3 regions of the Marinibaculum pumilum genome follow, and region 1 is predicted to be linked to each of the others. Evidence: predicted binding sites of a transcription regulator. Region 1 holds the regulator's gene; each other region holds the start of a gene.
The links. The regulator PhoB, encoded in region 1, activates phosphate uptake and scavenging genes when phosphate is short. The targets are predictions, from matches to a motif close to TNTCATAAAACTGTCA.

Region 1 (3,950 bases):
AGCCGGAACCAGCCCGGCATCGCCTCCGGCAGTGCCGCCACCGCCCGCGCCAGGTCGGGCAGCCCCGGCATCGCACCGCCCGCATCGCTGCGCCGGTCGGCCCCGGGGGCGGCGGACTGCCGTTCCTGCGGGTCGTCATGGCGCTCCCGCAGCAGGAAGTCGACATCCTCCTGCGGCAGGCGCTTCATCAGCGCGGCGCGGGTCAGTTCGCGCTGCCAGTTGCCGGTCAGCATCAGGCCAAGCAGCTTGCCGATCGCCAGGCTGTCGGCGGCGGTCCAGGTTTCCGGCTCGTAGAACAGCAGGCCGAATTCCGGCGGCCAGGGCCCCTTGTGGTGCTGCAGGTAGGCATTCACGCCGGCGGCATAGGAGTCGAACGGCATGCGCAGCTGTTCGGGCATCTGTGCCGCATCGGCCTTGGCCAGGCGATAGATCCCGAGGGTGCGGATGAAGGCATCGGCATCGGCCGCAAGCGGGCCGACCACCTCCGCCATCCGGCCGGCGGCGATCCGCCGGTAGATGTCCATCTGCCACAGCCGTTCCTGCGCATGAACGAAGCCCAGCGCGAAATAGGCATCCGCCTGGCCGCCGGCCCGGATATAGGGCACGTCCTGCATGTCCCGCTGCACGGTGACCGGCCGGGCGATGCCGCCGACCTGGACCCCGCCGCCGCGAACCGGGACCGACTGGCTGAGCCACAGAATGTAGGCCACCGCCACGACGACAAGCAGGCCGGCCAGGGCGCCTATGCCCCCCAGGGTCCAGTACAGGATCTTGCGCATTCGCCGCATGGTGAGGTTCCGACTGCTGTGCAGGTCCCGGCGGGGGCGCCGCTCCGGTATCAGGCGTTCGGATGAGCCATCTTCTCCGGCACCACGGCGCGGTCGAATTCCTCCGCCGAGAGCAGGCCCAGTTCCAGGCAGGCCTCCTTCAACGTGCTGCCGTGGACATGGGCGTGATGCGCCGCCTTCGCCGCATTGTCGTAGCCGATCGACGGCGCCAGCGCGGTGACCAGCATCAGCGAACGGCTCAGCAGGTCGGCGATCCGGTCGGTGTCGGCGCGCATCCCCTCGACCGCGAATTCGGCGAAGTTCTGCATGGAATCGCTCAGCATCGCCACCGACTGCAGCAGGTTGAAGATCATCTGCGGCTTGAAGACGTTCAGCTCGAAATTGCCCTGGCTGCCGGCGAAGCCGATCGCGGCGTCGTAGCCCATCACCTGGGCGCAGACCATGGTCATCGCCTCCGACTGGGTCGGATTGACTTTGCCCGGCATGATCGAGGAGCCGGGCTCGTTCTCCGGCAGGATCAGCTCGCCGATGCCGCAGCGCGGGCCGGAAGCGAGCCAGCGGATGTCGTTGGCGATCTTCATCAGGGAGCAGGCCAGGGTGCGCAGGGCACCCGACGCCATGACGATGGCGTCGTGCGCGGCCAGGGCAGCGAACTTGTTCGGCGCCGGCACGAAGGGCAGCCCGGTCAGGGTGGCGATATGGGCGGATGCCGTCGCCGCGAACTTCGGGTGGGTGTTCAGTCCGGTGCCGACGGCGGTGCCGCCGATCGCCAGTTCCAGCAGGTCGGGCATCACCGCATCGATGCGGCGCAGGTCCGCCTCAAGCTGCGCGACATAGCCGGAGAATTCCTGCCCCAGGGTCAGCGGCACCGCGTCCTGCAGATGGGTGCGGCCGATCTTCACGATCGGGGCGAACTCCGCCTCCTTCCGCCGCAGCGCGTCGCGCAGCACGATCAGCTTCGGCTTCAGCCGGGTCTCCAGCGCCACCGCGGCGGCGATATGCATCGCCGTCGGGAAGGTGTCGTTGGAACTCTGCGACATGTTCACATGGTCGTTCGGGTGCACCGGGTCCTTCGATCCGCGCACGCCGCCGGCCAGTTCGATGGCGCGGTTGGCGATCACCTCGTTGACGTTCATGTTCGACTGGGTGCCGCTGCCGGTCATCCAGACATGCAGCGGGAAATTGCCGTCCAGCTTGCCGGCGACCACGTCCTCGGCCGCCTTCACGATCAGGTCGGCCTTGTCCTGCGGCAGCTTGCCCAGCTCCGCATTGGTCAGGGCGGCGGCCTTCTTCAGGATGCCGAAGGCGGTGATCACCTCCTTCGGCATGATGTCGTTGCCGATCGAGAAATGGTGCAGCGACCGTTGCGTCTGCGCGCCCCAATAGCGGTCGGCGGGCACCTCGATCTCGCCCATGCTGTCGGATTCGATGCGCATATTGTCGGCCATCCGGACCTTCCCCCGTGGTGCCGGGCGCTGCCTGCGCAGGCGCCCTTCGCGCGGTCACGATCCCGCGCGCGGCGCAGTCTAGCCGAGGCGGGCGTGCAGGTGCAGGGGGACCGCCAGAGATGCTTGGGTCGGCAGGGTCAGGCGGCGCTTTCCAGTGCGTAGCCGGCGGAGCGCACGGTGCGGATCAGGTCCTTGTCCTCGCGGCTGTTCAGCGCCTTGCGCAGGCGGCGGATATGCACGTCGACGGTGCGCTGCTCGACATAGACGTCCCGCCCCCAGACGGCATCCAGCAGCTGGTCGCGCGACAGCACCCGGCCCGGATGTTCCATGAAATAGCGCAGCAGGCGGAACTCCGTGGGCCCCAGCCGCACCTCGCGGCCGCTCCGGGTCACCCGATGGGCAGCCAGGTCCATGGTGATGTCACCGGACACCAGCAGTTCCTCGGTCAGGGCCGGGCGGATCCGGCGCAGCACGGCGCGGATCCGGGCGGTCAGCTCGCTGGGGCTGAACGGCTTGGAGATATAGTCGTCGGCGCCGGCATCGAGGCCGCGCACCCGGTCGCTCTCCTCGCCGCGGGCGGTCAGCATGATGATCGGCACGTTGCGGGTCGCCGGGTTGCGGCGCAGCTGGCGGCAGACCTCGAGGCCGGAGAGCTGCGGCAGCATCCAGTCCAGAAGCACCAGATCGGGGCGCTCCTCGGCGACCTTCATCATCGCCTCGTTGCCGTCGGTGGCCTCGTCGCAGCGATAGCCTTCCTTCTCCAGGTTGTAGCGGATCATGGCGACCAGGGCCGCCTCGTCCTCGACGATCAGTACCCGGGGCTTCATCTCTCTTCCATGGGCTGCGATGTTCACGGGCGGTGCCTTAGCGGGTCTGCGCGGCGCTGTCTTCCTCGACCGCTTCCTGCGTCAGATAGGGGGTTTCGTCGCCCTTCGCGCGATCGTCCGCCAGGGTCTCTCCGGTCACCGAATAGAAGACCTGCTCGGCAATGTTGGTCGCATGATCGCCGATCCGCTCGATGTTCTTGGCGATGAACAGAAGATGCGCCCCCAGGGTGATCCAGCGCGGATCCTCCATCATGTAGGTGAGCAGTTCGCGGAACAGCGAGTTGTACATCTCGTCGACTTCCGCATCGCGCTCGATGACCTGCCTCGCCAGTTCCTCGTCCTCCCGCAGGAAGGCGTCCAGGCAGTCCTTGATCTGCGCCTGCACCAGATGGCCCATGCGCGGGATCGCAAAGGAGGGCCGTGCCACCGGCGCCTGGCTCAGCGCGATGGAGCGCTTGGCGATATTGGCGGCATAGTCCGCCACCCGCTCCAGGTCGTTGGAGATCCGCAAGCTGGAGACGATGCGGCGCAGGTCGGAGGCCATCGGCTGGCGCAGTGCCAGCATGCGCACGCACTGCTCCTCCACCTGGCGCTCCAGCGCGTCGACCCGGGTATCGGCCTCGATCGTCTTGCCGGCCAGCCCCACGTCGCGGCGGGCGATGGCGGTGATCGCGGAAGAGAGCTGGGCCTCCGCCAGGCCGCCCATCTGCGCGATGGTGGTCGACAGGGCGGTCAATTCGGCGTCGTAGGACTTGACCGTATGTTCAGCGGCGGGCGCCATGGGTGCCTCCGTTCTCGGGCTGCGGCGGTGCTGCGGCGGCGGTGCGCGGTCTATCGCGCCGCGGCTCAGCCGAAGCGGCCGGTGATATAGGCCTGGGTCTTCTCTT
Region 2 (3,950 bases), on a different contig from region 1:
GTCCCGGCCTGGGGGCTCAGTTCATCTTCGCCAGGTCGAGGTTCAGGATCTGCGCGGTCTCGCGCAGCACGTCATAGGCCTGGTCGTCGGTGGCCGCGAAGCCCTCGGCGCGGAAGGACTTCAGGATCGCGGGGTCCTTCATCTCCAGGAAGGCGGCGCGGATCTGCGCCTTCAGCTCCGGCGACAGCTCGCCCTGCATCACGATCGGATAGTTCGGGATCGGCTTGCTCTCTTCCAGCACGACGACCTTTGCGGGATCGATGGTGCCGCGCTCTACCAGCTTCTTGTAGATCTCCTCGCTCATCCCGCCGGCCTGGACCTGGCCGGCCTGGACCGCGCGGGCGACGGCGTCATGGGTGCCCAGATGGGCGAACGCGTAGTCGGTGCCGGCGGTGAGCCCCTTGCCCGCCAGCAGGGCCCGCGGGATCAGGTGGCTGGAGGTCGAGGCGGGATCGCCGAAGCCGAAGGTCTGCCCCCTGATGTCGGCGATCGCCTTCACCGGGCCGGCCGGATTGGCGATGACGACGCTCTGGTAGGTCGGCGAGCCGCCCTTCACGCCGACGGCGAACGGCTCGATCGCCGCCGCCTTCGACTTCGCCAGCACGTAGGAGAGCGGGCCGAAATAGGCCACATCGATACGGTTGAAGCGCATCGCCTCGATCATCGAGGAATAGTCGGTGGTGACGATCAGCTCGACATCCCTGCCCAGCGCCTGTTCCAGATAGTCCTTCAGGGGCTGCGCGTTCTGGATGATTGTGGAGGCGTTCTCGTCCGGCAGAAGCGCGACCTTCAGGGTCTCCGGATCCTCGGCCCGGCCCGGCATGGCGCCGGCGCCGGCCGCAATGACGGCCGCCGCCGCGGCGGCCAGGAATGTCCTACGCTGCATCTTCCACTCCCTCGGTTGGCCCGCATGTCTTGCGGGCGGGTGACGGGATCGGCCGGCAGCTATTCGGCCGCTGCGGCCAGCCGTTCGGCCCCACCGGCCGGTGCCGGTCCGGCATAGATCTCCTGCAGGATGCTGTCGGTCAGCCCGTCGGGCGCGCCATCGAAGGCCAGCCGGCCGTCGGTCAGGCCCAGGATCCGGTCGGCGAAGCGGCGGGCCAGGGCGACCTGGTGCAGGCTGACGATGGCGGTGATGCCGTCCTCGCGGCAGATCCGGAACAGGTCGCCCAGCACCCGCTCCGCGGTGGCGGGGTCGAGGCTGGCGACCGGCTCGTCCGCCAGCACGATGCGCGGTTCCTGCGCCATGGCACGGGCGATGCCCACCCGTTGCTGCTGGCCGCCGGACAGCCGGTCCACCCGTTCCAGCGCGCGGTCGGCCAGGCCGACCCGGTCCAGCGCCTGCAGCGCCAGCAGGCGGTCGTGGCGGGGCAGGGGCAGCACGGTGCGCAGGCCGGGATGCGCTGCCAGGCGGCCGGTCAGGACGTTGCGGAGCGCGGTCAGGCGGCCGATCAGGTGGTGCTGCTGGAAGATCATGCCGGTGTCCCGGCGATGGCGGCGCAGCGCGGCGGCGGAGGCGAAGATCGGCCCCACCCCCTCGGCCTCGACGGTGCCGCGGCTCGGCCGGACCAGGCCGTTCAGGCAGCGCAGCAGGGTGGATTTGCCGGCGCCCGACGGCCCCAGCAACACCACCAGCCGGCCGCGCGGGATCTCCGCGCTGACCGGCTGCAGGGCCTGCACGCCGTTGGGGTAGGTGACCGCCACCTGGTGGAGGTTCAGCATCGCCGCCTCGTTCGGAAAATCAGAACGAACAACCGATATGTTCTGATTTCGACGCTAGCAGCGGCCCGTGACAGTCGGATGACGCGCCGTATGAAATCTTGATGACAGTTTGCGGGAGCCGCCGGCCGGCGGCTCCCGGGATCGCCTCAGGCCGCCCTGGCCGCGGTCGCTTCCGGCGCCAGGGCCGCCAGTTCCAGCCGGCCGATCTGGTTGCGGTGCACCTCGTCCGGGCCGTCCGCAAGTCGGATCGAGCGGGCCTGGATGTAGTAGCGGGCGAGGTCGAAATCCTCCGTTACGCCGCCGCCGCCATGCATCTGGATCGCCCAGTCGATCACGCGGCAGGCCATGTTCGGCGCCACCACCTTGATCATCGCGATCTCCTTGCGGGCGGCCTTGTTGCCGTAGCGGTCCATCTTCCAGGCGGCATGCAGGGTCAGCAGGCGGGCCTGGTCGATGGCGCAGCGCGCCTCGGCGATGCGCTCCAGGGTCACGCTCTGCGCCGCCAGCGGCTGGCCGAAGGCGGTGCGCGACCGCGCCCGGCGGGCCATCTTCTCCAGCGCCCGCTCGGCCAGGCCGATCAGGCGCATGCAGTGGTGGATGCGGCCCGGTCCCAGCCGGCCCTGCGCGATCTCGAAGCCGCGGCCCTCGCCCAGCAGCATGTTGGCGGCCGGCACGCGGACATCCTCGAACAGCACCTCGCCATGGCCGTGCGGGGCGTCGTCGAAGCCGAACACGGGCAGCATGCGCAGCACCTTCACCCCGGGCGCGTCGCGCGGCACCAGGATCATCGACTGCTGGCGGTAGCGGTCGGGATTACCGGCATCGGTCTTGCCCATGAAGACCATCACCCGGCAGCGCGGGTCGCCAATGCCGGAGGTCCACCATTTGCGGCCGTTGATGACATAATCGTCGCCGTCGCGGCGGATCTCGGCGGCGATGTTGGTGGCGTCGGAGGAGGCGACCGCCGGCTCCGTCATCGCGAAGGCCGACCGGATCCGGCCGTCGAGCAGCGGCTCCAGCCATGCATTCTTCTGTTCCGGCGTGCCGTAGCGCTCCAGCACCTCCATGTTGCCGGTGTCGGGGGCGGAGCAGTTGAACACCTCCGCCGACCAGGGCACCCGGCCCATGATCTCGCACAGCGGCGCATAGTCGAAGTTGCTCAGGCCGGCACCCAGGCTGGAGTCCGGCAGGAACAGGTTCCACAGGCCGGCGGCCTTCGCCTTCTCCTTCAGCTCCTCGATCAGCGGCACCGGCTGCCAGCGGTCGCCCTCGGCGACCTCGGCATCGAAGCGCGCCTCGTTGGGGTAGACATGCGCTTCCATGAAGACGGTCAGCGCCTGCTGCAGGTCCCTGACCCGGTCGGTGAATTCGAAGTCCATGATCCGCTCCCGCGTTGTCCGTTGTCCGGTTGCGGAGAGACTGGGCCTGCAGCTAATATCAATCAAATGAATGATTATGATGAGATCATATTAATATGATGCATTTATCGCGCATCGACCTGAACCTCTTCGTGGTGTTCGACGCCATCTATGCCGAAGGCGGGGTCACCCGCGCGGCAGAGCGCCTGAACCTGACCCAGCCGGCTGTCAGCCACGCCTTGGCCCGCCTGCGGGAGACCTTCGGCGACCCGCTGTTCGAGCGGCAGGGGCGGGTGCTGGTGCCGTCGCCGCTGGCGCGCAACATCGCGGGCCGGGTGCGCCAGACCCTGCAGGCGATGGAGGGGCTGGTGAACGAGGGGCGCGCCTTCGATCCGGTCGCGGCGCCGCGGCGCTTCGTGATCGGCATGCGCGACATGCTGGAATCGGTCCTGCTGCCGCCGCTCGCCGCCCAGGTGGCGCAGGAGGCGCCGGCCGTGGAACTGACCTCCGCCCTGGTGCTGCGCCGGCGGATGGAGGCGGAACTGGCGGCGGGCACCATCGACGCCGCGCTGGATGTCTTCGTGCCGCAGGCCGGCGCCGCGCGCCGCCAGCTGATCGCCCGCGACGAGATCGTCGTCGCCGCCCGCCGCGATCATCCCGACCTGCGCGGCGGGCTGGACCTGGCCACCTATCTGCGCCTGCCGCATGTGCTGGTCACCTCGCGCCGGCATGGCATGGGGATGGAGGATATCGAGCTGCGCCGCGCCAACCAGAAGCGGCGGATCCGGGTGCGCAGCCAGCATTACTTCGCCGCCTGCCGTATCGTCGAGCGCAGCGACATGCTGCTGACCCTGACCGCCCGCAGCGCGC
Region 3 (3,950 bases), on a different contig from region 1:
GGACCGCCGGGCGAAGCCCTATACGGCTGCACTGGCGAAGCTGCAGGACGTGCTCGGCGTACTGAACGATTCCGTGGTCGCGCACAGCCTGGTGCAGCAGGCCGCAGCGGCGGAAGGCGCGGAGGCCGGCACCTGGCATGCCCGTGTCGACGGCATCGTCACCGGCTGGTGCGCGGCGCAGGCGCAGGCCCGCCTGTCGAAGCTGCAGAAGCAGTGGCAGGACTTCGCCATACGGAAGCGGTTCTGGCAGAAGCATCCGTCGGCGGTCTATGCCGCGGCCCTGGAGCGGCGGCGCCAGGTGCCTTTGCTCCCCGCCCCGCCGCAGTCGGTGGCGGAGGAGGGGCCGGCGATCCAGCTGCCGCCGCCTGCCGTCCGCGACAATGCAGCGGACGACGAGGCGGGCGAGGACTAGAACGGTCCCATCTTTGATAGAAACGTTGTCGTTCTCGGGCTTGACCCGAGAACCCATTCCGCATGCCGTTCAGATATCTCACGGCTGGCGGAATGGATCCCGGATCAAGTCCGGGATGACCATCGTGGTCGGGTGACCGCTTCCACCCGAGTTGGGAACGCTTTAGGACGTCAGCAGGCGCCCGCCGCATTGGCCGGCGGCATTGTCGAACCGATCCCTATCTGAAGGGGGCCAGGGCGCTGAAGAACTGGTCGGCGCTGCGCCGCCAGGAACGCTGCAGGGCGAAGGCGCGGCAGGCCTCGGCGGGGATGCCGAGCGCGGCCCGCGCCGCCGCGCCCAGGTCCCGGTCCAGGCGCCCGATCGGCGCGTCGGCGATGACGTCCAGCGGCCCGGTGACCGGGAAGGCGGCGACCGGCACGCCGCTGGCCAGGGCCTCCAGCATCACCAGGCCGAAAGTGTCGGTCAGGCTGGGAAAGACGAAGACATCGCCGGCGGCATAATGGCGGGCCAGATCCTCGCCGTATTTCGGGCCGACGAAGCAGGCATCGGGATAGTCGCGGCGCAGTTGCTCCAGCTGCGGGCCGCCGCCCACCACCAGCTTGCTGCCCTCCAGGTCGAGGTCCAGGAAGGCGCGGATGTTCTTCTCCACGGCGACCCGGCCGACATAGAGCCAGATCGGCCGCTTCAGGCCCAGGAAGTCCCGTTCGGCCTGTGGCCGCGGCCGGAACAGGTCGACATCGACGCCGCGCCCCCATTCGACCAGGTTGCCGAAGCCCCGGTCCTGCAGCTCGCTGCGCAGGGTCGGGGTCGCCACCATGGTGCGCACGGCACTGCTGTGGAAGCCGCGGACCATGCGATAGGTCGGCGCCAGGGTCAGCGGCAGCCGCGCGGCGACATATTCCGGGAAGCGGGTGTGATAGGCGGTGGTGAAGGGATAGCCCCGCCGCCGGCAGTACCGCCAGGCGGCAAAGCCGACCGGCCCCTCGGTGGCGATGTGGATGGCCTGTGGCGCCGCCTCGTCCAGCAGGCGCGACAGCCGCCGGTAGGGCAGCAGGGCGATGCGGATCTCCGGATAGGTCGGCAGGGGCACCGTCCGGAAGCCCTCATGCGAGAGGATCGTGATATCGTGCCCGTCCTGCCGCAGCAGGCCGGTGACCGTGTCCAGGGTGCGGACGACGCCGTTCACCTGGGGGTACCAGGCATCGGTCACCAGGGCGAGATGCATCGGCACTGCGCCCCGCCCTCAGAACAGGCCGAACAGCTTCGACAGGCGGCCGCCATCGGTGCCGACCGGGGCCCCGACCGGTTCCTTCTCCCGCTCGTCGCCCCCGTCGGCCGGCGCGGCCGCGCGGCCGCGTCTCGACGGCGCCCTGCTCCGCGGCTGCAGGGCGCCACTGGCGGCCAGCAGCGGCAGCGGGTTGCCGACCAGGCCGCCGCGGATCTCGGTCCAGCGCAGGATCTCCAGGCGCCCGTCGAAATGCTCCACCAGGGCGGTGCAGCTCTCCACCCAGTCGCCGTCGTTGCAGTACAGGATGCCGTCGATGTCGCGGATCTCGGCGTGGTGGATATGACCGCAGACCACCCCGTCGGCGCCGGCGCGGCGCGCTTCTTCCGACACCGCGACCTCGTAGTTCGAGATGTATTCGACCGCGTTCTTGACCTTGTGCTTCAGGTACGCCGAAAGCGACCAGTAGGGCAGGCCCAACCGGTTGCGGACATGGTTCAGCCAGGTGTTCGCCGTCAGCGCCATGTTGTAGGCGGTGTCCCCCAGGAAGGCGAGCCACTTGGCATAGCGCACGATGCCGTCGAACTGGTCGCCATGCATCACCAGCAGGCGCCGGCCGTCGGCAAGCTGGTGGATGTCGTGCGCCTTCAGGGCGACGCCGCCGAACTGCATGTCGACATAGTCGCGCAGGGCTTCGTCGTGGTTGCCGGGCACGTAGATCACCTTCGTGCCCTTGCGGGCCTTGCGCAGCAGCTTCTGGATCACATCGTTATGGTCCTGGTGCCAGTACCAGGAGCGCTTCAGCCGCCAGCCGTCGACGATATCCCCGACCAGGAACAGCGTTTCGCTTTCAGTGAACTTGAGGAATTCCAGAAGGAAATCGGCCTTGCAGCCACGGGTGCCCAGATGCACGTCCGATATCCAGATCGTGCGGTAGCGCTGCGGCCAGTGTGCGACGTTCATCGCGGGGCCCTGCCGGCAGGTAACGACATCCGAATCTCTGGATGATTTCAGTTGCGGCCGGAGTGTATGTAGTGTTCGTCAATGTTCACGTGAATCTTTTGTGAAAAGCGAAGGCAAATGTTCCTTGAACCACGGAGCTATTGTATGCGCAGTGTCATGTCGCACCGGCCAGACCGTCACGAGGGACCGCCCGGAGGATGACCGCCCGTCCCGCACCGGCAGGCCCCCGCCCCGCCGTCACCAGCCCCGCCGTCACCCGGCCGGCCCCGCCCGCTGCCGCTCCGGAAGCGCCGCTTGATGCCCGCCGCATCCTGGTGATCCACAACCCCACCGCCGGCTGGCGCCGGCCGCAGCTGCTGCGGGATCTGGTGTCCGCCTTGCGTGCGGCGGGCCGTGAGGTGGAGGTGATGCCCACCGCGCATCCCGGCCATGCGGTGGAGCTGGCATTGGCGGCAAGCGGCCAGGGATGGGATCTCGTCGTGGCCGCGGGCGGCGACGGCACCATCAACGAAGTGCTGAACGGTCTCTACGGCAGCAACCTCCCGCTGGCGCTCTGCCCCCTTGGCACGGCGAACGTTCTCGCGCATGAGATCGGCCTGCGGCCGGATGCGGACCGCCTGGCGGCCGCGATCCTGGCCGGGCGGACCGCTGCCGTGGCGGTCGGCTGGTGCAACGGACAGGGCATTGCCGACCGCGCCTTCGTGCAGATGCTGGGTGTCGGCTTCGATGCGCAGGTCGTGGCCGATGTCTCCCGCGGGCTGAAGCGGCGCCTGGGTCGCTGGGCCTATGTGCTGATGTCGCTGCGCGCGGCCCTGCGCTACCACTACCCGGAGTTCGAGGTGCGGCTGGACGGGGTGGCGCATCGCGCCTGCTCGGTGATCGTTGCGAACGGGCGCCACTATGGCGGCCCCTATGTCTCGGCCCCGGCAGCCGACCTGCGACGGCCGGAGCTGCAGGTCTGCCTGTTCCATCGCGGCGGCCCGCTGTACGTCGCGCGCTACGGGCTGGCCCTGCTGACCGGCCGGCTGTCGCGGCTGCGCGATGTCTCGATCCATGCCGCCACCGGGATCGAGATCAAGGCGCCGGCGGGAGAACCGGTCCAGGGCGATGGCGACACTTTCGGCAGCACGCCGGTCTCGGTCGGGGTGCGGGCGGGGCGCCAGCTGCTGGTGGTGCCCGAGGGCAACTGAGACAGGGACAGCTGAGACAGGGACAGCTGGTCCCGGGACGCGGTGCGGACGGCTATTGCGCGGCGAGAGACGCCGTGGTGACGGCCATTGCCTCCCGGTCTTCGGCGAAGGCCAGGGCGTCCTGCAGCGCCAGGGGACGGCAGAAATAGTAGCCCTGGGC

Region 2: the regulator PhoB is predicted to act here: its motif matches at 1,791-1,806, upstream of phnC (phosphonate ABC transporter ATP-binding protein).
Region 3: the regulator PhoB is predicted to act here: its motif matches at 2,691-2,706, upstream of ACFOGJ_RS15760 (UDP-2,3-diacylglucosamine diphosphatase).

What each region holds. Positions count from the first base shown of each region.
Region 1 is NZ_JBHRTR010000031.1:82,625-86,574, reverse strand. It holds gene ACFOGJ_RS17845 (penicillin acylase family protein) at 1-788, opposite strand, end outside; gene fumC (class II fumarate hydratase) at 839-2,236, opposite strand; gene phoB (phosphate regulon transcriptional regulator PhoB) at 2,374-3,063, opposite strand; gene phoU (phosphate signaling complex protein PhoU) at 3,101-3,844, opposite strand; gene pstB (phosphate ABC transporter ATP-binding protein PstB) at 3,910-3,950, opposite strand, start outside.
Region 2 is NZ_JBHRTR010000028.1:784,829-788,778, forward strand. It holds gene phnD (phosphate/phosphite/phosphonate ABC transporter substrate-binding protein) at 17-886, opposite strand; gene phnC (phosphonate ABC transporter ATP-binding protein) at 946-1,722, opposite strand; gene ACFOGJ_RS16355 (acyl-CoA dehydrogenase family protein) at 1,869-3,101, opposite strand; gene ACFOGJ_RS16360 (LysR family transcriptional regulator) at 3,197-3,950, shown strand, end outside.
Region 3 is NZ_JBHRTR010000028.1:681,073-685,022, forward strand. It holds gene ACFOGJ_RS15750 (CYTH and CHAD domain-containing protein) at 1-412, shown strand, start outside; gene ACFOGJ_RS15755 (glycosyltransferase family 4 protein) at 630-1,637, opposite strand; gene ACFOGJ_RS15760 (UDP-2,3-diacylglucosamine diphosphatase) at 1,656-2,600, opposite strand; gene ACFOGJ_RS15765 (diacylglycerol/lipid kinase family protein) at 2,798-3,790, shown strand; gene ACFOGJ_RS15770 (bifunctional diguanylate cyclase/phosphodiesterase) at 3,843-3,950, opposite strand, start outside.